Regions from separate parts of the Variovorax sp. LjRoot84 genome, predicted to be linked through region 1. Evidence: predicted binding sites of a transcription regulator. Region 1 holds the regulator's gene; each other region holds the start of a gene.
The links. Region 1 encodes sigma-54, which starts transcription at its own class of promoters, with help from an activator protein. Its sites were predicted from a motif close to TGGCANGNAANCTGCTTT; they were not measured.
Positions count from the first base shown of each region.

Region 2: a site for sigma-54 is predicted at 6,225-6,242, ahead of ACSQ9I_RS16175 (P-II family nitrogen regulator). Genes of this name have one in related genera too.
Region 3: a site for sigma-54 is predicted at 3,913-3,930, ahead of ACSQ9I_RS02605 (isopenicillin N synthase family dioxygenase). Genes of this name have one in related genera too.

Region 1 covers NZ_CAXUTE020000001.1:5,722,717-5,732,487, forward strand. The annotation lists gene ACSQ9I_RS28230 (YceI family protein) at 1-392, shown strand, start outside; gene ACSQ9I_RS28235 (GSU2403 family nucleotidyltransferase fold protein) at 373-1,416, opposite strand; gene ACSQ9I_RS28240 (hypothetical protein) at 1,611-1,991, shown strand; gene ACSQ9I_RS28245 (phospholipase D family protein) at 2,004-3,608, opposite strand; gene ACSQ9I_RS28250 (RNA polymerase factor sigma-54) at 3,611-5,191, opposite strand; gene lptB (LPS export ABC transporter ATP-binding protein) at 5,206-5,982, opposite strand; gene lptA (lipopolysaccharide transport periplasmic protein LptA) at 5,979-6,671, opposite strand; gene ACSQ9I_RS28265 (thiol:disulfide interchange protein DsbA/DsbL) at 6,798-7,442, opposite strand; gene ACSQ9I_RS28270 (SPOR domain-containing protein) at 7,527-8,246, opposite strand; gene argS (arginine--tRNA ligase) at 8,256-9,771, opposite strand, start outside.
Region 2 covers NZ_CAXUTE020000001.1:3,222,851-3,232,621, reverse strand. The annotation lists gene ppa (inorganic diphosphatase) at 1-414, shown strand, start outside; gene ACSQ9I_RS16200 (Bug family tripartite tricarboxylate transporter substrate binding protein) at 434-1,405, opposite strand; gene ACSQ9I_RS16195 (M20 family metallopeptidase) at 1,402-2,835, opposite strand; gene ACSQ9I_RS16190 (LysR family transcriptional regulator) at 2,950-3,885, shown strand; gene ACSQ9I_RS16185 (GNAT family N-acetyltransferase) at 3,911-5,140, opposite strand; gene ACSQ9I_RS16180 (DMT family transporter) at 5,151-6,086, opposite strand; gene ACSQ9I_RS16175 (P-II family nitrogen regulator) at 6,335-6,673, shown strand; gene ACSQ9I_RS16170 (TIGR00730 family Rossman fold protein) at 6,679-7,269, opposite strand; gene ACSQ9I_RS16165 (diacylglycerol kinase) at 7,310-7,708, opposite strand; gene ACSQ9I_RS16160 (RDD family protein) at 7,705-8,268, opposite strand; gene ACSQ9I_RS16155 (DUF3106 domain-containing protein) at 8,281-9,075, opposite strand; gene ACSQ9I_RS16150 (DUF3619 family protein) at 9,113-9,538, opposite strand; gene ACSQ9I_RS16145 (RNA polymerase sigma factor) at 9,535-9,771, opposite strand, start outside.
Region 3 covers NZ_CAXUTE020000001.1:490,060-499,830, reverse strand. The annotation lists gene rutB (pyrimidine utilization protein B) at 1-670, shown strand, start outside; gene rutC (pyrimidine utilization protein C) at 700-1,092, shown strand; gene rutD (pyrimidine utilization protein D) at 1,095-1,895, shown strand; gene ACSQ9I_RS02620 (malonic semialdehyde reductase) at 1,892-2,482, shown strand; gene rutF (NADH-dependent FMN reductase RutF) at 2,499-2,993, shown strand; gene rutR (HTH-type transcriptional regulator RutR) at 3,007-3,732, opposite strand; gene ACSQ9I_RS02605 (isopenicillin N synthase family dioxygenase) at 3,969-4,970, shown strand; gene ACSQ9I_RS02600 (VOC family protein) at 4,973-5,380, shown strand; gene ACSQ9I_RS02595 (BMP family ABC transporter substrate-binding protein) at 5,370-6,461, shown strand; gene ACSQ9I_RS02590 (ABC transporter ATP-binding protein) at 6,458-7,978, shown strand; gene ACSQ9I_RS02585 (ABC transporter permease) at 7,971-9,113, shown strand; gene ACSQ9I_RS02580 (ABC transporter permease) at 9,113-9,771, shown strand, end outside.

The DNA.
Region 1 (9,771 bases):
GCAAGATCGACATCACGATGGACATCGGCTCCATCAACACCGGCGTCGACCTGCTCAACCGCCACGTGCTGAGCAAGGACTTCTTCAACGTCGCGGAATTTCCGACCGGCCGCTTCGTGGCCGACAAGATCGATTTCAACGGCGACAAGGTCGCTGAAGTCGACGGCACGCTCACGCTGATGGGCCAGACGCGGCCCATCAAGCTCAAGGCCAGCCGGTTCGGCTGCTACCTCAGCCCGCTGATCAAGCGCCAGGTCTGCGGCGGCGACTTCGAGACCATCGTGGAGCGCAGCGAGTGGGGCATCACCTGGGGCATCAACTTCGGCTTCGAGAACAAGGTGCGGCTCCTGGTGCAGGTCGAGGCGGTCAACATCACGGACCGGCCGAGCTAGGGCGCGATCGCTTCTTCGCTGCCGGTCCGAGGGCGAGCTCGAACTGTTCGAGCGCTTGAGGATGTCCACTCAAGGCCCTGCGCAAAGCAGGCAGGCGGGTTCTCGCCACTTCCTTGAGTGCGGCTGGCGCATCCCGAAACGAATCGGACAGAAGCTCGTCTTGCTGCTCGGCCAGGACGGCTCCCAGGGTCGCTGCCTGCAGCAGGTCCTTTTCGGCTTTCTCGGGCTTGGCCTTGCGCTCGGCGCTCGCGTAGAGCTTGTGCCAGACGAAGCGCTCCGGCTGCGGCAACGTCAAAGGGATGCAATGGCCGCCGGCAAGCGATGCGGCGCGACTTGGCTCCGCGAGCAGATAGTCATAGTGGGGCACGGTCTCGGCATGCCATTTCAGCTGCGGCAGGGGAACGGTCTTTCCAAGCTCCTCGCCATGCGTCAGAACGTCGACTCGCAATCCATCCCTGCCCTTGAGCTTCACGGAAGTCGAGGGCGCCTGGCTTGGCATCCCGGGAACAGGATGAAAACCAAGCCTGGTGGCTTCCATCGCTTCAAGAAAGGACGCCGGCGCTGCAAGCCTCAGCTTTTGCCGGGCGGCAATGTCGACGTCCTGCGTGCGGGCCGATACCGCCATCGCTCCGAGTTCGTTCAACCAGGCCATGAAGCCCAAGGTTCCGACCAGTGCGAGGCACGCGCCCAGGATGCCCGCGTTGTGAAGCTCGACCAGCACGCTCGCCACGCCTTTGTCCGCCACCTGGAAATCGAGCTTCCTGAGATTTCTCACCTGGGCGCTTGTCCATTGGGCGAACTCGATCTCGCGGGACACTTCGTCGAGTGCCGCGGTGTCCCCGTCTTTGCAGACGATCTGCTCGGCCTTCTTGCCAGGCGCCGGATAGAAGACCCGATACCAGTAGGCATAGCCTGTCCCCCGGCGCAACTGAAGGCTCCCGGGCGTTCCTTGAAGAAGGCGGCCCGCAGACGCAGTGCGTTCCTTGAGCTCGGCGTACTGCGTGCGGAAAGCCAGCTCATGCATGCGGTACAGGGCGTGCTGGACAGGCATGGATTCCTTACCCCACAAAAATGCATTTTATGTGGTAAGTCCCGCTCCTGCGCTGTACGTCCGCGCTGCAACATTCAGCAACAAGCTTCACAGAGCAGGCGGGTCCTGCTTTACGCGGGCCGGGTGCAATGACCCCAACGGCACTTCATGCCTTCAGGAGTTTCTTCATGAACATCGCGCACACCCGTTTCTTCAAGTGGATCGCCGCCGGCGCCTTCTCCGCCGCGGCCGTGCTGGGCGCCACGTCCGCCAGCGCCAGGGACCTGGCCGTGTCGGTGGGCATCCATGTGCCAGGGGTCGCCGTCGGCATTGCCAGCCCGGTCCACTATGCCCCGGCGCCGGTCTACTACGACCCGCCGCCGCGGCACTACCGTCCGGCTCCCGTGTATGACTACCAGCGCCCGCCGCCGCGGCACTTCTACCGCCATGAATACCGCGACGAGTACCGGCACGGTCATCGCCATCACTACCGCCATGACCGCCATGACCGCCATGACCGCCATGACCGCCATGACCACCATGACCGTCATGACCGCTATCGCTACTGATGAGGTCTAGATCTAGAGCAGGCTCTCCGGCGCCAGCGGCGCCAGCAGTTCCAGCATCAGGTGGTCCCAGAAGCCCGCATCGGGCTCGCTGGTGAGCACCTGTTCGACGCCGGCCTCCTCGCTCACCCATTCCATTTTCTCGGTGCCGGGCGCGAAGCGCACCTTGTAGGCGCCCTGCTGCTTGAGCACCTCGACCAGCTTCAGCACCTGCTGCGCCATCTCGCGGCTGAAGATGAAGAGGCCGATCTCGGTGTTGTGCACTTCCGAGCGCGGGTCGAAATTCATCGAGCCGACGAAGAGCGTGCGCCCGTCGATCACGGCCGACTTGGCGTGCAGGCGTCCGATCTGCGTGCCGAACAGGCCCAGGCGCACGCTGCGCCGCGTGCGCACCGAACTCAGCTCGTGGATCTCGGCGCCGAGCCGCAGCATGTCGGCCCGGTAGCGGCGGTAGCCGGTGTGGACCACGGGCTCGTCGGTGGCGGCCAGCGAGTTGGTGACCACGCTGATCTTCATGCCACGCCGGCGGATCTCGCGCAGCACCTCCAGCCCCTCCTTGCCGGGGATCAGGTAGGGCGACACCAGCGTCACGTCGGAACGCCCGCGCCGCATCTGCTCGACCACGTTGTAGCGCACGCTGTCGACGTCGAGCAGCGGCACGCCGCCGTAAGTGACCTGTTTGCCGATCACGCGCTCGGGCGAATCGGCATACGCCTCGGCGGTGGTCCAGATGAGGTCGAGCTTGCCGGCGTTGAGGTTCTCGACGATCGGGCTGTAGCCCAGCAGGTCGTTGGGCGCCGGCGGACGCGGTGCCGGGGTGGTGGCCGGTGCAGTCAGCTCCTCGAAGCGCCGCTGCCGTGCCTCCCGCGCGAGCGTGGGCGCGACCACGGTTTCGATCGGCCGCACGTGCTCGCTGTTCCAGTACAGGTCGAACAGGCTGGAAAGGCGCGGGATCAGAGCGCCGGCGACGAAGGTGTCGAGGTCGATGAAGTTCGCGCCGGCCGTCTGCGTGAAGTACGGGTTGCCGATGTTGCGCCCGCCGGCTACCGCCATCGCGCCGTCGGCGATGAAGAGCTTGTTGTGCATGCGCCGGTTGACGCGGCTGAAGTCGAAGAGCGAGGCCGAGAAGCGCCTGAGCATGCTGCCGCGCCCGGCCGGAAACGGGTTGAAGAGCCGCAGCTCGAGGTTGGGCGTGGCGGCCAGCGCGAGCAGCAGCTCGTCCTCGCCCGCGGTGTAGAGATCGTCCATCAGGAGCCGCACGCGCACGCCGCGCTGGGCCGCGTCGCGCAGCGTGCGCAGCAGGTAGCGGCCGGTCTCGTCGTTGTCGATCTGGTAGTACTGGACGTCGAGCGTGCGCTCGGCGCGGCGCGCGAGCTCGAGCCGCGTGTTGAGCGCGAAGTCGCCGCTGGGCATGAGCCGGAAGCCGCTCAAGTCCGCATCCGGCTGCGAGGCCTTGGCGATGCGGCCCAGCACGGTTCCGGTGGACAAGGGCATCGCCTTGGACGGCGTGCGCTCGAATTCGGCCGGCAGCATCGCGCAGCCGCTGGAAAGAAGAAGCACCGCCATCAAGGCCAGGCCGAGGCGAATCCAGCTTGGGAGCGGACTCGGACGGCGACTCATCGCTAGAGTGCCTTGCGCAGATTCGCAGGCGCGATGCGCAGTGCCTCGCGGTACTTGGCCACCGTGCGGCGCGCGCACTCGATGCCCTGCTCCTTGAGCATCTCGGACACCTGGCTGTCGGACAGCGGCTTCCTCACGTCCTCGGCGCTCACGAACTGCTTGATCAGCGCGCGCACCGCGGTGCTGGAGGCGTTGCCGCCGGTTTCGGTGCCGAGCGCCGAGCCGAAGAAGTACTTGAGCTCGACGGTGCCGTAGGGCGTGGCCATGTATTTGGCGGTGGTCACGCGGCTGATGGTGGATTCGTGCAGGCCCAGCTCGTCGGCGATCTCGCGCAGCACCAGCGGCCGCATCGCGAGCTCGCCGTGCACGAAGTAGCTCTTCTGCCGCTCGACGATCGCGTTGGAGACCCTGAGGATGGTGTCGAAGCGTTGCTGGATGTTCTTGATGAACCAGCGCGCTTCCTGCAGCCGCTGCGACAGCGCCTGGCTGCCCTCGCCCTTGTGCTGCTTGAGCGCGCCGGCATAGATGTCGTGCACGCGCAGCCGCGGCATGACCTCGGGATTGAGCATGACGCGGAACCTCGCGTTGGTGCCGTGGCCGATGCGCGTGACGATCACGTCGGGCACGACGATGTTGCGCTCGACGTCGACGAAGCGGCGCCCCGGCTTGGGCTCGAGCCTGGCGATCAGCTGCAGTGCGGCGCGCACCTCGTCCTCGTTGCTGCGCGTGAGCGTGGCCAGGCGCTTGAAGTCGCGCCGCGCGAGCAGCTCCATCGGCTGCTTGCAGATCGCGATGGCGGTCTTGCGCACCTGGGCCTCCTCCTCGCTCTCCTTGGCGCTCGCCAGCTGGCGCAGCTGGATGGTCAGGCATTCGCCGAGGCTGCGGGCGCCGACGCCGGCCGGCTCCAAACTCTGCAGCAGGCCCAGCGCGACCTGGAAGTGATGCACCAGTTCGTCGAACTGGTCGTTGTCGTCGCCCGCGAGGCCCGAGGCCAGCGCCGGCAGCGAATCCTCGAGGTAGCCGTCGTCGTTGAGCGATTCGATCAGGAAGCGCAGCGCGGCGCAGTCGTTCTCGTTCAGGCGCAGCGACAGCGCCTGCCGGTGCAGGAAGGACTGCAGCGATTCCTGGCTGCGCGCGAGCTCGGTCGCATCGGTGCGCTCGTCGTCGCCGAGGTTGTTGGCGCGCGCGGGCGCATCGCCGCCCCATTCGCTGTCGTCGGGCGCGAGGTCGACCGTACCGTCGCCCTCCCAGTCGGGTTCGCTGTCGACGGGCGCAGCCGCTTCGGCATCGCCGTTGGCGGCGACCGCCACCTCGGCCGGCGCCGCGGCCGAGCCGGGGACGAAGTCAGCCTCGCCCTCGGCCTGGCGGTCTTCGTCGCGCACCGGCGCATCGGCCGCCTCGAGACCGAACTCCTCGCGCGGCGCCTCTTCGGCCGTGCGTTCGAGGAACGGGTTCTCGTCGAGCATCTGCTCCACTTCCTGGCTCAACTCGAGCGTGGAGAGCTGCAGCAGCCGGATCGACTGCTGGAGCTGCGGCGTGAGCGCCAGGTGCTGGGAAACGCGAAGCGAGAGCCCTTGCTTCATCGAAGTACGGTCCCCTACATCCGGAAATGCTCGCCCAGGTACACGCGTCGTACCTCGGCGTTGTCGACGATCTCCGAAGGCGTGCCTTGTGCCAGCACATGCCCGTCGCTGATGATGAAGGCGTGATCGCAGATGCCCAGCGTCTCGCGCACGTTGTGGTCGGTGATGAGCACGCCGATGCCGCGTTCCTTCAGGAAACTGATGATTCGCTGGATCTCGATCACCGCGATCGGGTCGATGCCCGCGAAGGGCTCGTCCAGCAGGATGAAGCGCGGCTGCGTGGCCAGCGCCCGCGCGATCTCGACTCGGCGGCGCTCGCCGCCCGACAGCGCCAGCGCGGGCGAATCGCGCAGATGGTCGACGCGCAGGTCGTGCAGCAGTTCGCCGAGGCGTTCCTCGATGCGCTGCTTCGACAGCGGCACCGGCCGGCCCGCGTCGTCGAGTTCGCGCTGCAGCTCGAGCACGGCGCGCACGTTCTCCTCGACCGTGAGCTTGCGGAAGATCGACGCTTCCTGCGGCAGGTAGCTCAAGCCCATGCGGGCGCGGCGGTGGATCGGCATGTGCGCGATCGGTTCGCCGTCGATGCTGATCTCGCCCGCATCCGCCCGAACCAGCCCGACGATCATGTAGAAGGAGGTGGTCTTGCCCGCGCCGTTGGGCCCCAGCAGGCCGACCACCTCGCCCTTTTGCACGCCGAGCGAGACGTCCTTGACGACCTTGCGGCTGCCGTAGCTCTTCTGCAGGCCGCGCGCCTCGAGGCGGCTGCCCAGGACTTCGTTGCCGCCGCTCACTTGCGCTGCTCTCCGCCGAGCGTGGTGGTCGAGCGCAGGCCCGTTCCGGACGCCGGCGCGGAGGCGGCCGGCGCCGCCGGCCTGGCGGACCCGGCAGCGGGCGCCGAGGCGGCCGCCTTGGGCGTGAGGATGGCCTTGACGCGGCCGCCGGGCTGGGTCGCCACGCCCGCATTGGGCGGCAGCGGCGAGCCGTTGACGGTGAAGGTGTCGTTGCTCTGGTCGTAGACGATCAAGGGTCCGCTGCTTTCGTCGTTGGGTGTCGCGCCGACCAGGCGACGCATCACCGCACGGCGGATGAACTTCACGTTGTCGGCGCGGCTGTCGTACTCGATGACTTCCGACTCGCCCTCGATCCACTCGTCGGGGCCGGCGTCGCGCTTCTGCTTGAAATAGGCCAGCTTGCCGGGCGCGGCCGTGACGATGCCGTACTGGTAGCCCTCGGGATCCTGCCGCACGTCGATGCGGATGCCGCGGATGATGATGGTGCCCTTAGTCACCACCACGTTGCCGGTGAAGACGCTGGTCTGCTTGAGGTCGTCGTAGCGCATGGCGTCGGCCTCGATGTTCATCGGCTTGGTGCGGTCCGCCTTCTCGGCCTGCGCCGCCGACACGAGGCCGGCCACGCCCAAGGCGAATACGAAAGCGCGACAAAGGTGGCGAGAAACGGAGGAGGAATGTAACGATGTCATAAAAGGCACGAAACTTGCTGGGCGATTGTATGCGGCCTCATGGATCCGGTTTCCGCCGGCGGATGAAAAAGCCCGCCGAAGCGGGCTTCCTGCTGGTTGCCGCGACGAGCGGCGGGAGGCGCTTTTTTACGCGCTCTTGCGCGCTTCGCCGACCAGGAAGTCGGTGACCTGCAGCGCGCGATCCATGCTGCGCGCGAGTTCGCCGTCCGTATACCACCTGCCCGCGATGCCCATCGCGGGCACGCCGGCCACCTGGTAAGCCTCCTGCAGCTGCTTGGCGCGCTGGATCTTGCTCGCCACGCTGAAGGACTTGAAGTTCTCGGTGAACTTGGCCTTGTCGAGGCCGTTGGCGGCGGCCCAGTCGATGATCTGCTGCTCGCCCGAGAGGTTCTGGCGCTGCTGGTGGATCGCGGCGAACACCTTACGCTGGTATTCGTCGACCTTGCCCATCGCTTCCAGCGCGTAGTAGAGCCGCTGCTGCGGCTGGAAGCTGGGCTGGAAGGCGACCGGCACGCGCTTGAAAGACACGTGGGCGGGCAGCTTCTTGATCCAGGTCTCGAGCGTCGGCTCGAAGGCGTTGCAATGCGGGCAGCTGTACCAGAAGAACTCGATCACCTCGACCTTGCCGGCCGGCGCGTCGACCGGCACGCGCTTGTCGAGCACGGCGTAGTCGGTGCCCGCCTTGGGCGCGAGCGTCTGGGCGTGCGAGGGTGAGGCGAAGGGAAGAAGCCCCAGCGAAGTGGCGGCCAGCGAAAAGTCACGACGTTTCATATTAAGAAGTTCTCCTGTGCGGCTGACAGAGCCCGCGGCTGGCCCGGAGTTCCCGGACCGGCGAGCTTGAGTATGGATGAAGGCTCAGCGCTGGACGCGCACCAAGGCGGATTCGAGGCCACCGCCGTCGAGCCGCTCCTTGAGCCGGTCCGCATCTTCCTTCTTGTTGAAAGGCCCCGCGCGCACGCGGTAGACGGTGCGGCCGGCCTGCTCGCGCTCGGTGATGCGCGCTTCCACGCCCATCAGCGAAAGCTTGGCGCGCTGCGCCTCGGCGTCCTCGGGGGTGCGGAAGGCGCCGGCCTGGACGAAATACATGAAAGGATCGGTGGTGCTGGCGCTGGGCGCCGCGGCGGCGGTGGTGGCGCCGGGGCTGGCGCCCGAACGTGCCCGCGCGAGATCGCCGATCGGGTCATTCGATGGCGGCACCGCGTTGGCTTCGGCCGGCAGGGGCGGCCGTCCGGCGCGCTGTGGCTGTTGCTGCTGCGCGCCGGGTGGCACCACCACGGGCGCCGGCGCGGTCGGCGGCGTGGGCGCCCCCGCCGTGGCGGGCTGGGGCGGTGCGGGCGTCGCGGGTGCCTGCGGGCGGGCGGCGCCTGCCTTGCCGGCGAGCGGGCCGTTGGGGTCCCAGTCGCGGTTCTTGCGCGCCTCGGCTTCGTCTTGCTCGGGGCCGCCGCGCTGGGTCTTGGTCATGAAGGGGATCGGCACCTTGGTCACATAGACCGCGATGCCCAGCGCCACGCCCAGCCCCAGCACCAGGCCGACGATCAGCCCGATGACGATGTTGCCGCTCTGTCTTTTAGTCATGGTTCGAAATCACATCTTGCGCGGCGCGCTCACGCCGAGAATTGCCAGCCCATTGTGCAGCACCTGCGCGGTGGCCGCGACCAGCGACAGGCGGGCCCGCTTGACCGGCTCCTCGTCCACCAGGATGCGCTCGGCGTCGTAGTAGCTGTGGTAGCAGGCAGCCAGTTCGCGCAGGTAGAAGGTGACGTCGTGCGGCGCAAAATCCTTGGCCGCGGCCGCGAGCATGTCGGGGTACTTGGCCAGCAGCAGCAGCAGCGCCTGCGCAGCCGGGCTTTGCAGCGGCGCGAGCTCGACATCCGCCAGCGCAGCCGCATCGCCGCCCCAGGCCGCCAGCACCGAGCAGATGCGCGCATGCGCGTACTGCACGTAGTAGACCGGGTTGTCGTTGTTCTGCGCCAGCGCGAGGTCGATGTCGAAGGTGTATTCGGTGTCGGGCTTGCGGCTCAGGAGGAAGAAGCGCACGGCGTCGGTGCTGGTCCACTCGATCAGGTCGCGCAGCGTCACGTAGCTGCCGGCGCGCTTGCTGATCTTGACCTCTTCGCCGCCGCGCATCACGCGCACCATGGTGTGCAGCACGTACTCGGGATAGCCGGCCGGGATGCCGACGTTCGCGGCCTGCAGGCCGGCGCGCACGCGCGCGATCGTGCCGTGGTGGTCGGTGCCCTGGATGTTGACCACCTCGCCGAAGCCGCGCTCCCACTTGGCGATGTGATAGGCGACGTCGGGCACGAAGTAGGTGTAGCTGCCGTCGCTCTTGCGCATCACGCGGTCCTTGTCGTCGCCGTAGTCGGTCGACTTCAGCCACAGGGCGCCGTCCTGCTCGTAGGTCTTGCCGGCCTCGATGAGCCGCTTCACCGTCGCCTCGACCCGCCCGCTGGTGTAGAGGCTCGATTCGAGGTAGTAGTTGTCGAAGCGGACCTGGAAGGCCTTCAGGTCCAGGTCCTGCTCGTGGCGCAGGTAGGCCACTGCGAACTGGCGGATCGAGTCGATGTCGTCGACGTCGCCGCTCGCGGTGTATTCGCGATCGTCCGAGCGCACGGTCTTCTTCGCCTTGAAGTCCTCGGCGATGTCGGCGATGTATTCGCCGTTGTAGGCCTGCTCGGGCCATTCGGCATCGCCGGGCTTGAAGCCCTTGGCGCGCAGCTGGGTGCTGGTGGCGAGCGTCTGGATCTGCACGCCCGCGTCGTTGTAATAGAACTCGCGCCAGACCTGCGCGCCCTGCGAGGCGAGCAGGTTGCAGATCGCGTCGCCGAGCGCGGCCTGGCGGCCGTGGCCCACATGCAGCGGGCCGGTCGGGTTGGCGGAGACGAACTCGACCAGCACGCGATCGCTGCGCGCGGGCTGGCGGCCGAAGGCCTCGCCCGCGGCCAGCACCTCGCGCACCACCTGCTGCTTGGCAGCGGTCTTGAGGCGGATGTTCAAGAAGCCGGGGCCGGCGATCTCGATGGCATCGACCCACTGCGCGAAGGCCGGGGTGGCCTGGAGCGCGGCGCTGATGTCCTCGGCCAGTTCGCGCGGCTTGCGC
Region 2 (9,771 bases), 2.5 Mb from region 1:
GCGATCTTCGTCGACCGCTTCATGACGACCGCGATGCATTACCCGACCAACTACGGCTATGTGCCGCAGACGCTCTCGGGCGACGGCGATCCGGTCGACGTGCTGGTCATCACCCCTTGGGCGCTGGTGCCGGGCGTGGTCGTGCCGTGCCGCCCGATCGGCATCCTGATGATGGAAGACGAGGCCGGCGTCGACGGCAAGGTGCTCGCCGTGCCCACCGACAAGGTGCTGCCGATCTACAGCCACTGGAAGAAGGTCGAAGACGTGAACCCGATGCGCCTGAAGGCCATCACGCACTTCTTCGAGCACTACAAGGACCTGGAAGCCGGCAAGTGGGTCAAGGTGCTGGGCTGGGAAGGCATCGACGCCGCCAAGAAGGAAATCATGGACGGCATCGCCAACTACAAGAAGTAGGAGCGAGCAGGGCCGCCGCTCATTCGGCGGCGATCCCCGCCCGATGCGCCAGCGCGCGATAGCGCGAAATCTCCGATTCCATCAGGCTCCGGAAAGGGGCCGCGCCGATCATCACGGGCTCCATGCCCTGTGCGCGCAGCTGGTCCTGAATCGCCTTGTCAGCCATCGTGGCGCTTACCTCGGCCGCCAGCCTCTGGATCACCGGTGCTGGGGTGCCGGCCGGCGCAGCCAGTCCGTACCAGGCGTCGAAGGTGGCGTCGGGCATCTTGAGCTCGGCCATGGTGGGCACGTCCGGCAGCATGCTGGAACGCGTCGTACCCACGACGGCCAATGCGCGCAGCTTGCCCGAGCGCACATGCGGCGCGACGGCGGCCACGGTGTCGATGCCCATCTCGATCTCGCCGCCGATCAATGCGATCGCGCTCTGGCTGCTGCCCTTGTAAGGCACGTCCTGCAGCTTCACGCCCGCTGCCATCGCGAACATTTCGCCGGCCAGATGCGGGCCGGAGCCGCTGCCGAAGGTGGCGTAGCGGATGCCCTGGGGCTTGGCCTTGGCCGCAGCGGCGAGTGCCGCCACGCTGTGCCAGGGCGAGGCCGCATTGACCACCAGCACCAGCGGCGCTTTCGCGATGATCGCCACCGGCGCCAGGTCCTTCAGCGGGTCGTAGGGCAGTCGCGCACGCAGCGCTGCATTCACGCTGTAGGTGGAAGAACCCGAGACCAGCAGCGTGTAGCCGTCAGGCTGCGCCTTGGCGACCGCGTCGGCGCCGATGATGGTCGCTGCGCCGGGCTTGTTGTCGACGACGACCGGCTGGCCGAGCCGATCGGCCAGCTTCTGACTCAGCGCGCGCGCCACGATGTCGGTGCCGCCACCGGGCGGGAAGGGCACGACCAGCTTGATGGTCTTGGCAGGCCAGGCATCGGCGGCCTGCGCAAGGCCGGCAGCGGCGGTGAAGGCGATGGCGGCAAGGAGTTGGGCGAGTTGCTTCATGCGGCTTTCTGATGGGAAGTTGCAGCGATCGATCCAGCCTGCCAGGGTGTGTTCGCGGCGGCATCGCCGAGATCCCAGTACAGGCCGGCCATGATCTGCAGGCCCTCGCGGGCGAGTGGCGCAAGCAGGTGTTCGTTGGGCGCATGCTGTGCACAGGCCGGGTAGGAGTGGGGCACCCACAAGGTCGGCAGGCCCAGCAGGTCGGCGAAGACATCGTTGGGCAAGGAGCCGGCGAGGTTCGGCAGAAGGTCGGGGCGCTGGCCCGTGCTCGCCTCGATGGAGCGCTGAGCCCAGCCGACCCAGGGGTTGTCGAGGTCCAGACGGGTCGCGGCGCCTTCGAGCGTGACCTGCACCTCGACCTGCCCGAATCCATGTGCGTCGAGATGGGCACGCACGATCGACGCGAGCTCGCGCCAGGGCGTGCCCACCACGAAGCGCAGCTGGCAATGCGCCACCGCTTCACCGGGGATCGCATTGACCGGTCGCTGCGGCGAGCCCGCGCCGAGCGCGAGCACCTCGATGGTGTTCCAGGCCATCAGCCGCTCGGCCGGGTTCAGACCGGGCTCGCCCCAGCCGGCATCCAGCGCGGGGTCGTCCGCGCCGCCGCCGATCTCGATGGCCGCCAGGGCTTGGTGTACCGAATCCGGGATGCTTCGCGGCCGAAGCGCGTCGACCAGGATGCGGCCCTTGGCATCCACCAGCGTCGCCACCGCATGGCTCAGCACCGTGGCCGGGTTGGCGAGCACGCCGCCCCAGTTGCCGGAGTGATAGCCGCGCGGCCGGGCGCGCAACCGCAGGCTGAAGTTGACCGCGCCGCGCGAACCGAGGAACAGCGTCGGGCGCCGGGCGTTCACGCGCGGCCCGTCGCAGGCGATCAGCAGATCGGCGCGCAGCTTGTCGGCCTGCTGCCTGCAGACCTCATGCAGGCCGGGCGACGCGGCCTCCTCGCCCATCTCGAGCAGCAGCGTCACGTTGTAGCCGAGCCGGCCGTTGCGTGCCCGCAGCACCTGTGCGAGCGCGCCGAGGTTGATGGTGTGCTGCCCCTTGTTGTCGGCCGTGCCGCGTCCGTACCAGCGCTCGCCCTCGATCGTCAGCGTCCACGGCCCGAGGCCTTCGCGCCATTGCGCGTCCTGGCCGCTGACGACGTCGCCATGGCCGTAGGTCAGCACGGTGGGGAGCTCGGCGCCCTCGATGCGGCGCGCAATCAGGAAGGGTCCGCCGCCGGGCGCCGGGTTGTCGATCAGCTCGCAGGCGAAGCCGAGCCGCGTGAGCGGTGCGCTCATCTCCTCGCGCAGGTAGGCGCCGAGCGCGGGCGTCGTGGCGCCGGTGTCGCTCTCGGTTCGGAATGCGATGCGCCGCCGCAGGTCGGCCAGGAAGCGGCCGTCGTCGAAGTAGGCGGCGGCAGCGGAGAGACAGTCGATGCGTTGCATGGTCGTGGATGCGTGTGATGGCGAGGATGCAAGTAAAAGGCCTGAACAGCATTGCGTGAACCACCGAATTGGCAAGCTACCATTGCCTTCAAGGCAACGCTCGAGAACACGCCAATGACACCCTCGATCCTCAGCATCCCGATGCGCTACTTCATGGAGGTGGCGCTGCACGGGTCGGTCAGCCAGGCGGCGGCTCGGCTTTATGTCGCGTCGTCCGCCGTGAGCCGGCAGATCGCGAAGCTCGAGGATTCGCTGGGGACCGCGCTGTTCGAGCGCAAGGCGCGAGGCATGGCGCTCACGCAGGCCGGCGAGCGCCTGGCCGCCCATCTGCGAACGACGCTGATGGACACCGAGCAGGTGGTCGAGCAGGTGCGCGGCATCGGCGGCCGGGAAGCGGGCCGCGTCCGCGTGGCTTGCACCGAGGGCTTCGCGGTGGGTTTCATGCCCGAGGTGATGCGCCGCTTTCGTGCGTCGCATGCGCAAAGCCAGTTGCAGCTCCATGTGGGTGCGCCTGACGAAGTCAGTGCCTTGTTGGGGCGCGGCGAAGCGGACATCGCACTCAAGTACGCGGTTGCGCCCGAGCGCGGTTTCCGCATCGAGCACTCGGCGCCCGCGCCGGTGTACGCGCTGATGTCCCCGGACCATCCGCTGGCGCGCCAGCGCGCCGTCAGCGTGGCCGAGGTGGTGCGCCATCCGCTGGCCGTGGGCAGCAAGGGCGTCACCGCGCGGCAGTTGTTCGACCTGAGTTGCAGCGTGCAGGGGCTCAGCTACGAGCCCGCCTTCGTCAGCAATTTCTCATCGGTGCTGCTGCCGCTGGTGCGCGCGCCCGATATCGTCCTCTCCGGCCATCTCACGGCCGTTCACCTGATCGAGAACGGCACGCTGGTTGCACGGCCCTTCGTGGAGCCGCAGATGCACCAGCGTCGCCTGCAGGTGCTGTCGCTCGACGGCCGCACGCTGTCGCCGCTCGCGCGGGCGCTCGTGCAGCAGCTGGTCGCGGCCATCGCCGGCGGCGGCAGGCGCAGACTGGGCCGAGCGCGGAAGATGTAGATAGCAGTGGCCGTTCTCTCGGCACTCATTCGGCATGGCGGAACGGGCTGCGTTCGCCGAGATGGTCGATGTAGTTCTCGATGCCCTCGCCCTCGCGCTCGAGAAATCGTTCCACGGCGTCGGCGAAGGCCGGATGGGCGAGCCAGTGCGCGCTGGTGGTCTTCACGGGCAGCAGCGCGCGCGCCATCTTGTGTTCGCCCTGCGCGCCGCCTTCGAAGCGCTGCACGCCGTGTTCGATGCACCAGGCGAGCGGCTGGTAGTAGCAGGCCTCGAAGTGCAGGCAATCCACACGCTCGAGCGCGCCCCAGTAGCGGCCGTAGGCGACCGAGGCATCGTCCGAAAGCGCGATCAAGCTGCTGGCGATGGCCTGGCCCCCGCGCTCGGCGACGAAGAGCAGCCAGGCTTCGGGCAGCTTCGTGGCCATGCGGTGGAAGAAGTCGCGGCTCAGGTAGGGCGGGTTGCCGTGCTCGCGGTAGGTGCGGGCATAGCAGCGGTAGAAGAAGTCCCAGTCGGCGTCGCCGATGTCGGCGCCGCGCGACCAGCGGAAGCTCACGCCGGCATCGTGCACCTTGCGGCGCTCCTGCCGGATCTTCTTGCGCTTGTCGTGCGAGAGGCTGGTGAGGAAGGCGTCGAAATCCTTCCAGCCGGTTTCGCCGCCGGGCCGCCCCAAGGCGGAACGCGCCCCCTCGGGGGGCAGCGAGGACACGCCAGTGCCGAGCGTGGGGGCTATGTTGTTCCAGTGGAACTGGACGGTGTGCCTGAGCATCAGGCCCGCATCGGCGCAGGCGGCGATGTCCTCGTCGGCGGCGAACAACAGGTGCAGCGACGAGAGCTCCTCTTCCTTGCACCAAGCCACGAGCGCCTGCACCAGCAGGGCGCGGCTGCCGGCGTCGCGCGCGAGCAGGCGCGCACCCGGCACCGGCGTGAAGGGCACGGCAACGACCGCCTTCGGATAGTAGGCCAGCCCGTGCTGCTCATAGGCATTGGCCCATGCCCAGTCGAACACGTACTCGCCGTAGGAATGCGCTTTGATGTAGAGCGGGCAGGCGGCCGCCAGCTGCCGTCCGCGCCACAGCGTGACGAAGCGGGGCGTCCAGCCGCTGCGGGCCGAGGCACTGGCGCTCTGGTGCAAGGCGTCCAGGTAGGCATGGCGCATGAAGGGGGAGGGCGCGGCCTGCGTGGCCAGCAAGTCGTCCCAGGCCGCGGCATCGATCTCGGATGCCGCGCCGTGAATGCGGATGACAGGGTTGGTCAAAGGAGCCTCGTCAACGCTTGCGTGTGCCTAGGGTTTCGGCAATGTAGATGCCGCCGAGCACCAGGGCCAGCGCCACCGCGTGATAGGTCGACAGCGCCTCGCCCAGCACGAGGACGGCCAGCAGCGGCCCGAAGATCGGCACCAGGTTGAGGAAGACGCCGGCCCGCGCGGGACCGATCAGGCCGACTACGTGGATGAAGCTGATCTGCGAAATGAAGGAGGGCAGAAGTCCGATGAAGAGGATCAGCGCCACGCCCTTCGGCGTCGGCATGAAGAAGTCGCCCATCGCGATTTCTGCCGCGACCAGTGGCACCGAGACGAGACAGGCCACTGCCGCCGTGGCGGCGAAGAACACGATGGCCGGCACTTGCGGGCGGCGGCGCAGGCCAAGCGCGTAGCCGGCATAGAGCAGGCTGGCGATGATCATCCAGACGTCGCCGATGTTGAAGGCCAGGTCCGCGAGCAAGGCCAGTTGGCCGCGCGAAGCCACCACGGCGATGCCCGCGATGGTGAGCACCACGCCTGCGAGCTGCAGCCAGCTGATCCGGGTACGGAAGAAGAACAGGCTGCCCACCAGCACGAGCACCGGGATGGTGCCTTGGATGATCGCGATGTTGATCGCCGTCGTGTGATGGGCGGCGGCGTAGAACAGCGCATTGAAACCGGTGAAACCCGCCGTGCCCATGAGGGTGATGTAGCGCCACGAGGGCAGCAGGCTGCGCCAGTGGGCCGCGATCTGGCGGCGCGAACTGAGGCCCAGCGCGATGCAGCAGACGATCCAGCGCGAGAAGGTCAGCATCATGGGCGACACCTCGCCCACCGCGAGCCGGGCGGCCACCGCGTTGGCGCCCCAGATCAGCGTGGTGAATACCAGCAGCGGGTAGGCTTGGCCCTGGAGCCAGGGAAGGAAGGAGCCGAAAAAGCCGGCGGAAGAACCTGAGCGCATCGAGCGCCGAGCGTATCAGTCCCAGTCGCCGGGCGTGGAATGCGTTCGACAAGCCATGGCTTCCGAAGGCGAATGACATAATTTCGCAGCGGGTGGCCTCGCCGGCAACTCGCGAAGACGCCCGATGCGACGGCATCCTGGCACGCTACATGCAGGACGCCGAGAGCATCGACGAGATCGTCGCTGCGGGTTACGGATTGGCGCTACCCTACCAGCAAGTTCAACGAAACCGCCGGAAGAGAGACCGTATGAAGCAAATCACCGCCATCGTCAAACCGTTCAAGCTCGACGACGTGCGCGAGGCCCTGGCCGAGGTTGGCGTCACCGGGCTCACCGTGACCGAGGTCAAGGGCTTCGGCCGACAGAAGGGGCACACCGAGCTCTACCGTGGTGCGGAGTACGTGGTCGACTTCCTGCCGAAGATGAAGGTCGAAGTGGTGGTCAACGAGGTCGATGTCGAACGTTGTGTCGACGCAATCGTGAGCGCCGCCCGCACGGGCAAGATCGGCGACGGCAAGATCTTCGTGACCAATGTGGAGCGCGTGGTACGCATCCGCACCGGCGAAGAGGACGAAGCCGCCGTCTAGGGCGCTCAGAGCATCTCGGCGAGCTTGTCGCCACGCGGATGGCGGCCCGCTTCCTCGACCAGGGCTTCGAGCAGGGCCGGGGCTTCGCCGCCCGCTCGTATCAACCCCATCTGCCATTCGCCCATGAAGCCCTCGCGCACGCTGTGGGCAAGAAATTCGAGCAGGCCGGCGTAATAGTCCGCAACGTTCAGGATGCCGACCGGCTTGTCGTGGTAGCCGAGCTGGCGCCAAGTCCAGATCTCGAACAGTTCCTCGAAAGTGCCGATGCCGCCCGGCAGGGCGATGAAGGCGTCGGCGCGTTCGCCCATCATGGCCTTGCGCTCGTGCATGGTGTCGACGACGTGCAGCTCGTCGCACAGTGGGTTGGCGAGCTCCTTGTCGACCAGGGCCTTCGGAATGATGCCCACCACCCGGCCGCCCGCCGTGCGCGTGGCCTCCGCCACCGTGCCCATCAGGCCGGTGCGGCCGCCGCCATAGACCAGTTGGCCGCCGCGTTCGCCGATCCAGCGGCCGACCGCTTGGGCCACGGCCGCGAACTCGGTCCGCTCGCCGGGGCGCGAGCCGCAATAAACACAAATCGAGAAACGAGGAGTCATCCCCCGATCATGCCGCGATCGGATGACGCTCAGCTTGCATTCAGGTCGCGAAACGTTGCCACAACGCGGCCGCCCAGACGCCGCAGCACAGGACGATCGACAGCAGCACCGCGGCGCTGCCCAGGTCCTTGGCGTTCTTGGAAAAGGAGTGCCATTCCGGGCCCACGCGGTTGATGGCGGCTTCGATGCCGGTGTTGAGCAGCTCGACGATCAGCACCAGGATCACGGTCGCGGCAAGCAGCGACACCTCGACCCAGCTGTGGCCGACCCAGAACGCAGCCGGCAGCATGACGATGGCGCACAGGACTTCCTGGCGGAACGCGGCTTCGCCCCAGCCGGCGCGGAAGCCGTCGAGCGAGATCAGGGTGGCATGCCAGATGCGGTCCAGGCCGCGTCGCGACTTCTGCGGATTGACGGGGTCGTTGATGTTGGCGCTCATCTGCGGCTGAGAGGCTTGGAGGGAATCAGGCGGGTACCGGCCCAGGCATCGTGCCAGAACTGGCGCTCGGGGTGGAAGCGCGCGAGCAAGGCCCAGACGATAACCCAGCCGAAGATCAGTACGGAAGATTCGCCGCCGCCGAGGTCGAAGGGCGCGATGGCGGCGAGCGGCGGCAGGAACCAGACCCAGCTCAAGAGGTAGCGCAGCAGCGCGCGGCCCTGCGTGAGCGGTCGACCGAGCCGGTCCACCACGCGGATGCCCCAGGTTTTCATGGCCAGCGTCTGGCCTTTGGACCAGAACCACACGAAATAGACGCCGAACACGACGAACAGGAAGGCCTGCAGCAGGTGCCGGCGCGAATCCATCGCATCACGCATCTGGCCGAGGGTGCTGAACAGCCAGCCGGCGACGAACACGACGGCGAAGAGCAGCATGCCCTCGTAGAGCCAGCAGGCCATGCGGCGCCACAGGCTGGGCGCGATCAGGGCGGTGGGTGCGATCGGAGCTTCGGCGAGAGGCGGTCGGCCGGGGCCGGACCCCTCGGGAGAACTGGAAGCCATCGACACCTTGAGTCAGGGCGCGGAGGAAGGTTGCTCGGTGGCGCGCACCGGCGGCGCGGCAGAGGCGGATGTTTCGGCCGAGGGCGTCGAGGAAGGAGGCGGGATCTGGGCTTCGGCCGAAACGGGCGGAAAGGCAGGAGCCGCAGCTGGAGCGGGCGCCGGGGCCACGAGCTGCGGACGTACGGGCAACGGCGTGGACGGCGCCAGCTGGATTCGCGGCGTGTGTTGGCCGTCGGGCGCGACTGCGGGAAACGGCGCGAGCTTCTGGGGCGGCACCGGCCGGAACGTCGCGGCGGCGCCCGGCCGGGGCGTGGCGCGCTCGGCCAGCTTGCGTTTTTCTTCCTCGCTGAGCGCCTGATAGGCCTCCCACTTCGCCTTTCGCTCGTCGACCGGAACCTGCTTGACCTCGGCGAAATTGAACCTTGCCTGCGTTCGCTGGTGGTTGCTCAGTGCGGCCCATTCGATCATGCGGCTGTGCAGAATCTCCTGGTCGGCGGGTGGCAGCGCGGCGTAGTTGCGCGACAAGGCCAGCCATTTGCGCTTGTGGGGCTCGGTCAGGCCGTCCCAGTGGGGGGCCAGCGGCGCCAGGGCGCGCTGCTGGCGAGCGGTGAGGTCGCGCCACAGCGGCTTGGAGGCGACTTGTTTCGCGGCCGGTACCGAGGCCGGTACCGAGGCCGCCGGCGGTGCTTCCTTGACCTGCGCCTTGACTGGGAGCGCAGCGAAGCCCGAGGCCGCGAGCAGCAAGGCGGCGCCCACCCAGGCGACTGCGCCCGACGGGATCGGGCGCAGCAGGGGGAGCGCTTTCACGCAGGAGAGAGGGCGATACGGCATGCGGGGCAGGCGATCAGCGCTCGGACGGGGCCTCGGTCTTCAGAAACTGGGCAAAACCGGGATCCGTGTAAGCGGCGGGTGGCAGATCGTCGGTCAGCAGGGCCGAATCGAGCTCTGCCAACTCGTTGGCGCGGTTGTCGTCTTGCATCGCGCTGATGACCAGGAGGCCCGCCACGAGGGCGATCAGCGGGACGACCGAGCCGATGCGCGTCCACCAGCCGGCCCCGAGCGTCGCCGTGCCGCCATTGGCCACGACCGCCGGTGCCGTACGGAGCTGCCGCACCACTTTGCGGCGCCCAACGGCCTGCATGCGGGCGGCGCGCAGGCGTTCACCGATTTCGTGCGGCAGTTCGAGATTGCCGGCCGAAAGCCGAGCGGCCACCCGGCGACCGAATTCCTCCTCGGCCGCTTCAGGGGTGTGCGAAAACGTTGTACTCATAGCGAAATTCCCTTGGCCTTGAGCGCCTTGCTCAAGGCGTGCACAGCACGCGAACAGTGGGTCTTGACGCTGCCTTCGGAACAGCCCATGGCGGCGGCTGTCTCGGCGACGTCCATTTCTTCCCAGTAACGCATCAGGAAGGCCTCACGTTGACGACCCGGCAAAGCGGCGATTTGTTCCTCGATCGCATGAAAAATCTGTGCCCGCCGGGTGGTGTCCTCCGCGCTCTCGCT
Region 3 (9,771 bases), 5.2 Mb from region 1:
CGCCAACTCGGCGCTGATCGTCGTCGACATGCAGAACGCCTACGCCTCGATTGGCGGCTATGTGGATACCGCCGGCTTCGACATCTCGGGCGCGCAGGGCGTGATCGCCAACATCGCGCGCACCATCGCCGCCGCGCGCGCGGCCGGCATGCTGGTCGTGTTCCTGCAGAACGGCTGGGACCCCGATTACGTGGAAGCCGGCGGCCCCGGCTCGCCCAACTGGTACAAGTCCAACGCGCTCAAGACCATGCGCAAGAAGCCCGAGCTGCAAGGCAAGTTCCTCGCCAAGGGCGGCTGGGACTACGCGCTGGTCGATTCGCTCCGGCCGCAAGCCGGCGACATCGTCATCCCCAAGACCCGCTACAGCGGCTTCTTCAACAGCACGCTCGACAGCAGCTTGCGCGCGCGCGGCATCCGCAACCTGGTCTTCACCGGCATTGCCACCAACGTGTGCGTGGAGTCCACGCTGCGCGACGCCTTCCACCTCGAGTACTTCGCCGTGATGCTCGAAGACGCAACGCACGAGCTCGGCGGGCCCGCTATCCAGCGGGCCGCGGTCTACAACGTCGAGACCTTCTTCGGCTGGGTCTCGAAGGTCGACGATTTCTGCAGCACCTTCGCGCCCGAGGCCGCCACCCAACCTGCAGCGGCCGAAGCGGCTACTGCCTGATTTCACTTTCCCGAAAGGAGCAACGAACCATGCCCAAGCAAGCCATCATCCCGCCCGGCACCGGCGTGCCGCTCGCACCCTACGTTCCCGGCACGCTCGCCGACGGCGTGCTCTACGTGTCGGGCACCCTGCCCTTCGACAAGGACAACAACGTGGTCCATGTCGGCGACGCGAGCGCGCAGGCGCGCCATGTGCTCACCACCATCCAGGGCGTGGTCGAGGCCGCCGGCGGCAGCATGGACGATGTGACCTTCAACATGATCATGATCAAGGACTGGGCCGACTACGCGAAGATCAATGCGGTCTATGCCGAGTTCTTCCCCGGCACCAAGCCGGCGCGCTACTGCATCCAGTGCGGCCTGGTGAAGCCCGACGCCTTGATCGAGATCGCCTCGATCGCGCACGTGGGCAAGAAGGCCTGAGCATGCCGCTGCACTACGAGGTGCACGGGCCGGCCGAGGGCGAGGCCGTGCTGCTGTCCTCGGGCCTCGGCGGCTCGGCGGGCTTCTGGCAGCCGCAGCTCGCTGCATTGATCGGGGCCGGCCACCGCGTGATCGCCTACGACCAGCGCGGCACCGGCCGCAGCCCTGCCGACCTGCAGGCCGACTATGCGATCGCCGACATGGCGCGCGACCTGATCGAGATCCTCGACGCCACCTCGACGCCACGCTGCCACCTGATGGGCCACGCGCTCGGCGGCCTGGTCGGCCTGCAGCTCGCGCTCGACGCACCCTCGCGCGTGGCCAGCCTCGTGCTCGTCAACGCGTGGTCGAAGCCCAATCCGCATTCGGCCCGCTGCTTCGACGCGCGGCTGGCGCTGCTCGGCGCCTGCGGCCCACGCGCCTATGTCGAGGCGCAGCCCATCTTTCTCTACCCCGCCGCCTGGTGCGCCGCCCACGCGCAGCGCGTGGCCGACGAAGTCGAGCATGCGCTCGCGCATTTCCCCGGCGAGGCCAACATGCGCGCGCGCATCGGCGCGCTGCGCGCCTTCGATGTCGACGCGCGGCTGGCCGAGATCGCTGCGCCCGCGCTGGTGGCAGCCGCCACCGACGACGTGCTGGTCCCCTGGACCTGCTCGCAGCGCCTCGCCGAGGGCCTGCCTCACGGGAGCCTCGAGTGCGTGCCCCATGGCGGCCATGCACACAGCGTGACCGAGGCCGAGCTCTTCAACCGCAGCCTGCTCGCCTTCCTGGCGCGCGTGGGCGCACCTGGAGTCCCCGCATGAAACCCTCCCTGGACGACGCCGCCCTGGCACTTCTTTTCACCGAGGCCCGCTCGCACAACGGCTGGCGCTCCGAGCCGGTCTCCGACGCCTTGCTCGAACAGGTCTACGCGCTGGCGCGCACCGGGCCGACCTCGGCCAACTGTTCACCGGGCCGCTTCGTCTTCGTGCGCACGCCCGAGGGCAAGGCGCGCCTGGCGCCGGCCTTGTCGAAGGGCAATCTGGCGAAGACGATGAGCGCGCCGGTCACCGTGATCGCGGCCTGGGACAGCGCCTTCTACGACAAGCTGCCCACGCTGTTCCCGCATGCCGACGCCAGAAGCTGGTTCACCGGCAGCGTCGAGGCCGCCCGCGAAACCGCCTTTCGCAATGCCACGCTGCAAGCCGCCTACCTGCTGCTCGCCGCGCGCGCGCTGGGGCTGGATGCGGGGCCGCTGTCCGGCTTCGACAGGGCGAAGATCGACGCCGCCTTCTTCACCGGCACGCCCTGGACCACCAACTTCCTGATCAACCTGGGCCACGGCGACCCTTCGAAGCTGTTCGGCCGCCTGCCGCGCCTGGACTTCGCAGAAGCCTGCGCGCTCGCCTGAGGAAAGCACCGCCGCCATGAACGCCTTGCCCAAGAGCGACTACCGCGATGCGATGGCCCGCCTCGGCGCGGCCGTGCATGTCATCACCACCGACGGCCCCGGCGGCCGCGCCGGCTTCACCGCATCGGCCGTGTGCAGCGTGACCGACGAGCCGCCGACGCTGCTGGTCTGCCTCAATCGCTCGGCCTCGGTCTACCCGGCCTTCCAGGCCAACGGCGTGCTCTGCGTGAATGCGCTGGCCGCGGGGCAGCAGGCGCTGTCGGGCCTGTTCGGCGGCAAGACGCCGATGGACGAGCGCTTCGCCGCGGGCCGCTGGAGCCGCAAGCGCACCGGTGCGCCGGTGCTCGAGGACGCGGCCGTGTCCTTCGACTGCCGCGTGTCGCAGGTGACGCGGGTGGGCACCCACGACGTGCTGTTCTGCGAGGCCGTTGCGATCTCGATCGGCGGCACCGCGCACGGCCTGATCTACTTCGACCGCCGCTACCACGACATCGTCGCCGCGCCGCACTGAGCGCGCGGCGCGCTCAGCGCGTGGTGATGCCGCCCAAGACGATGCGCTGCACGTTGTCCACCGTCTCTTCGAAGAACTCCGGGTCGTCCAGCGTGCGGCCCGTGATGGCCTGCACCTGCACGCCGAAGTCGGCGTAGTGCTGCGTGGTGGCCCACAAGGCGAAGATCAGGTGATGCGGATCGACCGGCGCGAGCTTGCCGGCGGCCACCCAGGCGCGGATCACTTCGGATTTGCGCGTCACCAGGTCGCGCAGCTCGCGATCGAGCTCGTCGCGCAAGAGCGGCGCGCCCTGGATCATCTCGAGGCAGAACAGGCGCGAGGCATCGGGCTGGTCGCGCGAGATCACCAGCTTGCGCCGGATGTAGTCGCCAATCGCCTGCCGCGGGTCCTGCTCGGCGCTGAAGCCGCGCAGCGGCTCCAGCCACACGGCGAGCAACTCGCGCAGCACCGAGACGTAGAGCTCCTCCTTGTTGGCGAAGTAGTAGAGCAGGTTGCTTTTCGAGACATCCGCACGCGCTGCGACCTGGTCGACGCTGGTGCCGTGCAGGCCGAAGCGCGAGAAGAGCCCGAGCGCCGCGCGCAGGATCGCCGCGCGCTTGTCCTCGATCTGGCGCAGCCGCCGGTTCACCGACGTGACGCTGCGCGCCACGGGCGCGCGCTTCGGATGCACGCGCTTGGATGGCGGCGCTTCGACGGCCAGCACGGACGGCGGCTTGATGCTGCTGCGAGTTTTCGGCATGTGTTGCTTTGCTTCTTTCTCCACCCGGGATTCTCGTTGTCTGCGATGCAGCCCGCATGCACGAGCCATACCGCCCATGGTACGCACCATGGCAACACCCGGCGCACGCATTCGCCGTGCCGCACCGCTGCCCGCGCACCACGCCGATGCAGCAAAGCGCATTTGTCCATTTGGTCCAACTGGCATGGACGTTGCATGTCGAAGCGCCGCCACCGTCACACCGAAGGATTGAAAGCATGACCCTGCTGTCCGTACCGATCATCGATCTGGCGCCCTTCTTTTCCGGAACGCCCGAAGGCAAGGCCGAGGTGGCGCGCAAGGTCGACGAGGCCTGCCGCAGCATCGGCTTCCTGGTCATCACCAACCACGGCATCGCCCCCGAACTCATCGCGCGCGTCTCCGCGGTCTCGCGTGGATTCTTCGCCTTGCCGCTGGCCGACAAGCGCAAGGTCGATCGCCCGCGCGACGACGCGGTGCGCGGCTACAGCGCGGTGGGCGAGGAAGGGTTGTCGTACAGCCTCGAAGAAGCGGCGCCGGGCGACCTGAAGGAGTCCTTCTCCATCGGTCCCTCCAATGTGCCGGCCGACGACTACCACCGGGGCGTTGCGGCCGGCCCGCACTTCGAGCCCAATGTCTGGCCCGATCTGCCGGGCTTCCAGCCGGCCTTCGACGAGTACTTCGAGGCGATGAGCGATCTCTCGCGTTCGCTGATGCGCATCTTCGCGCTCGCGCTGGAACTTCCCGAGACCTTCTTCGACGACAAGATCGACAAGCACATCAGCATGTTCCGCGTGCTGAGCTACCCGCCGCAGACCGAGGCTGCATTGCCCGGCCAGCTGCGCGCCGGCGCGCACAGCGACTACGGCAGCCTCACCGTCGTGCTGCCTGACGACAAGGGGCTGCAGGTCTTCAACAAGGCCGGCCAATGGGTCGACGTGCCGATGGTCGAAGGCGGCCTGGCGGTGAACATCGCCGACCTCATGATGCAGTGGACCAACGACCTGTGGGTCTCGACCTTGCACCGCGTGGTCAACCCGCCGCCGGATGCGGCCGCCACCAACCGCCGGCAGTCGCTGGTGTTCTTCCACCAGCCCAACTACGACGCGATGGTCGAGTGCCTGCCGAGCTGCCTCGCGCCGGGCGAAGCGCCCAAGTACGCGCCGATCTCTTCCGGCGACCACTTGAAGTCGAAGTTCCTGAAACAGACGACCTTCGGTGGCACCAAAGTGACAGCCTGAACATGCCTCATCTTTCCTACGTCAACGTCTTCTCGAAAGACGTCGTCGCGCTCAGCGGCTTCTACCAGCGCGTGTTCGGCTTCCCCGAGATCGAGGCCATCCGCTCGCCGATCTTCCGCGGCCTCGACGCGGGCAAGGCCAAGCTGGGCTTCAACGCCTTCGATGCGTACGAGCTCTTGCAGCTGGCCGAGTTCTCCGACACGCGCGGGGTCAAGTTCCTGCTGAACATCGATGTCGATTCGCAGGAGGAAGTCGACCGCATGGTGCCGGTCGCCGTCGCCGCCGGCGCCACGCTCGTCAAGGCGCCCTACGTCACCTACTACCACTGGTACCAGTCGGTGCTGCTCGACCCCGAGGGCAATGTGTTCCGTATCAATTTCATGATGAAAGGTCCGAGTGATGTTGCGTAAATCGATTCCTTGCGCGGTCGCCGCGCTTGTCGCGGGCGCCGCGCTGATCGGCCCGGCGGTGGCCGCCGACGGCTTCACCCTGAAGGGCAAGCCGAAGATCGCGATGCTGTACTTCGGCCCCAAGAACGACGGCGGCTGGACGCAGGCCTTCGACGAGGCGCGCATCAAGGTCGAGAAGGAAACGGGCGAGAAGATCCAGTTCGTCGAGAACGTGCCGGAAGACGCATCCGCCATCAAGCCCGCAGCCGAGAAGTTCATCCAGCGCGGCGCCAACATCATCATCGGCACCGCCTTCGGCTATTCCGACAGCTTCAAGGAGCTCGCGGCCAAGTACCCCGAGGTGGCCTTCCTCAACGGCTCGGGCACCAGCAACGGCGCCAACCTCGAATCCTTCTACGGCCGCACCTACGAGAGCCAGTACCTCTGCGGCATGGCTGCAGGCGCAGCCTCGAAGACCGGCAAGCTCGGCTTCGTCGCGGCCAACCCCTTCGGCGTCGTCAACTGGACCATCAACGCCTTCGCGCTCGGCGCGCAGAAGATGAACCCGAATGCCACGGTGAACGTGATCTACACCGGCTCGTGGAACGACCCGGTCAAGGAACGCGCCGCCGCGGCCGCGCTGATCGACCAGGGCGCCGACGTGATCGGCCAGCACGTCGACAGCCCGACGCCGCAGATCGTGGCGCAGGAGCGCGGCGTCTACGGCACCGGCCATCACCGCGACCTGCGGCAGTTCGCGCCCAAGGCCACGCTGTGCTCCTCGGTCTGGGTGTGGGACAAGTTCCTCACGCCGGAGCTGAAGAAGATCATGGCCGGCAACTGGAAGCCGGCGCAATACGGAGCCTTCATTCCGATGAGCGCGGGCGGCACCGACATCGCGGGCTTCGGCCCCGGGGTGCCGAAGGACAAGGCCGCCGCGATCACAGCAGAACGCGACGCGCTGCTCAAGGGCAAGCAGATCTATGCCGGCCCGCTGGCCGACCGCGACGGCAAGGAACGCGTCGCCAAGGGCGCCGTGCTGTCCGATGCCGATCTCTGGAAGATGGACTGGTTCGTCAAGGGCGTCGTCACGCAGAAATGACCACGGCGCTGCAGCTCCAGGGCATCCACAAGTCCTTCGACGGATTTGCGGCGCTGACCGACGCGCACTTCTCGGCGCGCTGGGGCGAGGTGCATGCGCTCTTGGGCGAGAACGGCGCGGGCAAGTCCTCGCTGATGAACATCGCGGCCGGCCTTTATGCGGCCGAGGCCGGCACGATGTCGGTCGACGACAACCCGGTGCGCTTCAGCGGGCCGCGCGATGCGGCGAAGGCGCGCATCGGCATGGTCCACCAGCACTTCCGGCTGGTGCAGCCCTTCACGGTGGCGCAGAACATCCTCCTGACCGCGCCGCGGTCCGAGCGCTTCGAAAGCCATGGCAAGCGCCTGCGCCGCGTCGAAGAGGCGATCCACGACAAGGCGCGAGAACTCGGCTTCGACATCGACCCGGCGCAGCGCGTGGACCGGCTGTCGGTGGCCGAGCAGCAGCGCGTCGAGATCCTCAAGGTGCTCTTGGCCGGCACGCGCATCCTGATCCTCGACGAGCCCACCGCCGTGCTGACCGACCAGGAGGCCGAGCGCCTGCTCTCGACCGTGCATGGGCTCGCGCGCCGCGGCGCGGCGGTGGTGCTGGTCACGCACAAGATGGCCGACGTCAAGCGCCATGCCGACCGCGTGACCGTGATGCGCGGCGGCCGCACGGTCGCGACGGTCGACCCGCAGCAGATGCCGGTGGGCGAGCTGGTCCGGCTCACGGTCGGCGAATCGATCACCGCGCCCGCCGCCGGGTCGACGCGCGCGAGGCCGGGCCCGGTGCGGCTCACGGTGCGCGGATTGCGTTCGCCCGAAGTGCAAGGCCGCCGCGTGCTCGACGGCATCGACCTCGACCTGCGCGCGGGCGAGATCTACGGGCTGGCCGGCGTCGGCGGCAACGGCCAGGGGGAACTGGCGGGCGCGATCATGGGCCTGCCGGGCCGGACCGAAGGCGAGATCGCGCTCGATCGCCATGGCGATCTCAAGGCGACGCCGACGACGGCGCGCCGTGCACTGGGGCTGGCGACCATTCCCGCCGACCGCTACGGCCTCGCGCTCGCAGGCGGCCTCTCGGTTTCCGAGAACTACGGCATCGGACAGGTCCACAGCGGGCGCTACGGCTCGGCCTGGCGCCTGAAGCGCCGCGAGATGGACCAGGACGCGCAAGCCGCCGTCGCCGCCTTCGACGTGCAGGGCGTGCGCTCGATCGCGCAGAAGGCTGCGCTGCTGTCGGGCGGCAATGCGCAGAAGCTGGTGCTGGCGCGCGAGTTCGGCAAGTCGCCGCCGCTGGTGCTGGCCCACAGCCCGAGCCGCGGGCTGGACGTGCGCGCCGGCGCCGAAGTGCATGCACGGCTGCGCGCCGCGCGCGATGCCGGCGCGGCCGTGCTCCTGATCAGCGAGGACCTCGACGAGGTGCTCGCACTGGCCGACCGCGTGGGCGTGATGACGCGCGGCCGCATCGTGGCCGAGTTCGCGCAGCCGGCGGACCGGCAGGCCATCGGCCAGGCGATGGTGGACCATGGCTGAGCCTTCGCTCGCGATGCCCATTACGCACCTCGCGGACACACCGGCGGCGGCATCCGCGCGCCAACCCTGGGCCGCGCGCCGCTATGCGCTCGAGATCCGCCAGCACATGGCCTGGCATTGGCAGGCGCTGATCCTCGCCGCCGCCATCGGCGTGGGGCTCCTGCTCTCGGCCGCCATCCTGGTGGCCGCGGGCGTGCCGGCCGGCGAGCTGGCGAACGAGTTCATCGTCCAGACTTTCCTCGATGGCCAGAACTTCCGCGCCGTGCTGTTCCAGGCGGCGCCGATGATCCTGGTCGGGCTGGCCGGTGCGATGGCCTTTCGCGCACGCTTCTGGAACCTCGGCCTCGAGGGCCAGATGATCTGGGGTGCGATCGGCGCCACGGCCGTTTCCTTCTTCGAGATCGGCCCGCCTTCCTTGCGCCTGCCGCTGATGTTCGTCGCCGCGCTGGCCGCCGGATTGCTGTGGGTGCTGGGCCCGGCGCTGCTCAAGCTCAGGCTGGGCGTCAACGAGATCATCTCGACCTTGATGCTCAACTACATGGCGGCCAACTTCCTGCTGCACCTGGTGTACGGCAGCTGGAAGGACCCGAAGGACAACTTTCCCTATTCGCCGCAGTTCCGCGCCTTCGAGCGCTTGCCCGATCTCTTCTCGGGCGTGAACAGCGCGATCCTGCTGGCCGCCATCGTCGCGTTGCTGGGATGGTGGCTGGTCGGCGTGAGCCGCGCCGGGCTGTACCTGCGCTTCGTCGACGCCAACCCGCGCATGGCGCATGCAGCCGGCGTGCCGGTGGCGCGCGTCGTCTACGGCGCGGTGCTGCTCTCGGGCGCGATGGCCGGCCTCGCGGGCTTCGCCGTCGCTGCGGGCCAGGAGGGCCGGCTCACGCAGGCCTTCTACCAGGGCTATGGCTTCTCCGGCATCCTGATCGCCTTCCTCGCGCGCAACAACCCGCTGGCCGCCAGCGTGGTGGCGCTGATGGTCGCGGCGCTGTTCGTGACCGGGCGCAGCCTGCAGGTGTTCTACCAGGTGCCCTTCTCGATGGTGCAGCTGATCCAGGCCGTGATCGTGGTGTGCGTGGCGTCGAGCGACTTCTTCATCAGGCATCGCCTGCGCCGCGTGGGCACCGGAGCAGCGTGATGGACATCGTCCTCAACTGGCTCGCCAACACGCCGGATTTCGCAGTGCCCTATGCGCTGGCCGCGCTGGGCCTGATCGTCTGCGAGCGCGCGGGCGTGCTTTCCCTCGGCGCCGAAGGGCTGATGCTGGTCGGCGCGCTGGCCGGCATCGGCGCGCAGCTGGCCTTCGGCGAGCCGGCGGTGTCGCTGCTGCTGGCCATGCTCGCGGCTACCGTCGTCTCGCTGCTGTTCGCGGTGATGGTGATCTGGCTGCGCGTCAACCAGGTGATCGCGGGTCTCGCGCTCGTGTTCTTTTGCCAGGGGCTCACGGCACTGGTCGGCACGCTGGCCCAATGGACCAACCAGGCCACGCCCGGCATCGGCACGATGGCGCTGTGGCCCTTCTCCTCGCTGCCCGTCGTCGGGCGCTTGGTCCAGCAGAACGCGATGGTCTGGCTCACGCTGCCGGTCTTCGCCGCCGTCACCTGGTTCCTGCTGCGCACCGATGCGGGCCTCAGGCTGCGCGCCGTGGGCGAGAACCCGCAGGCCGCCGATGCGGCCGGCCTCTCGGTTTCGGCCTGGCGCTTCGCGGCGGTGCTGGCCGGCTCTGCGCTGGTCGGCCTGGCCGGCGCCTACATCTCGGTGGTCAGCACCAAGCTGTGGATCGCCGGCATGACCGG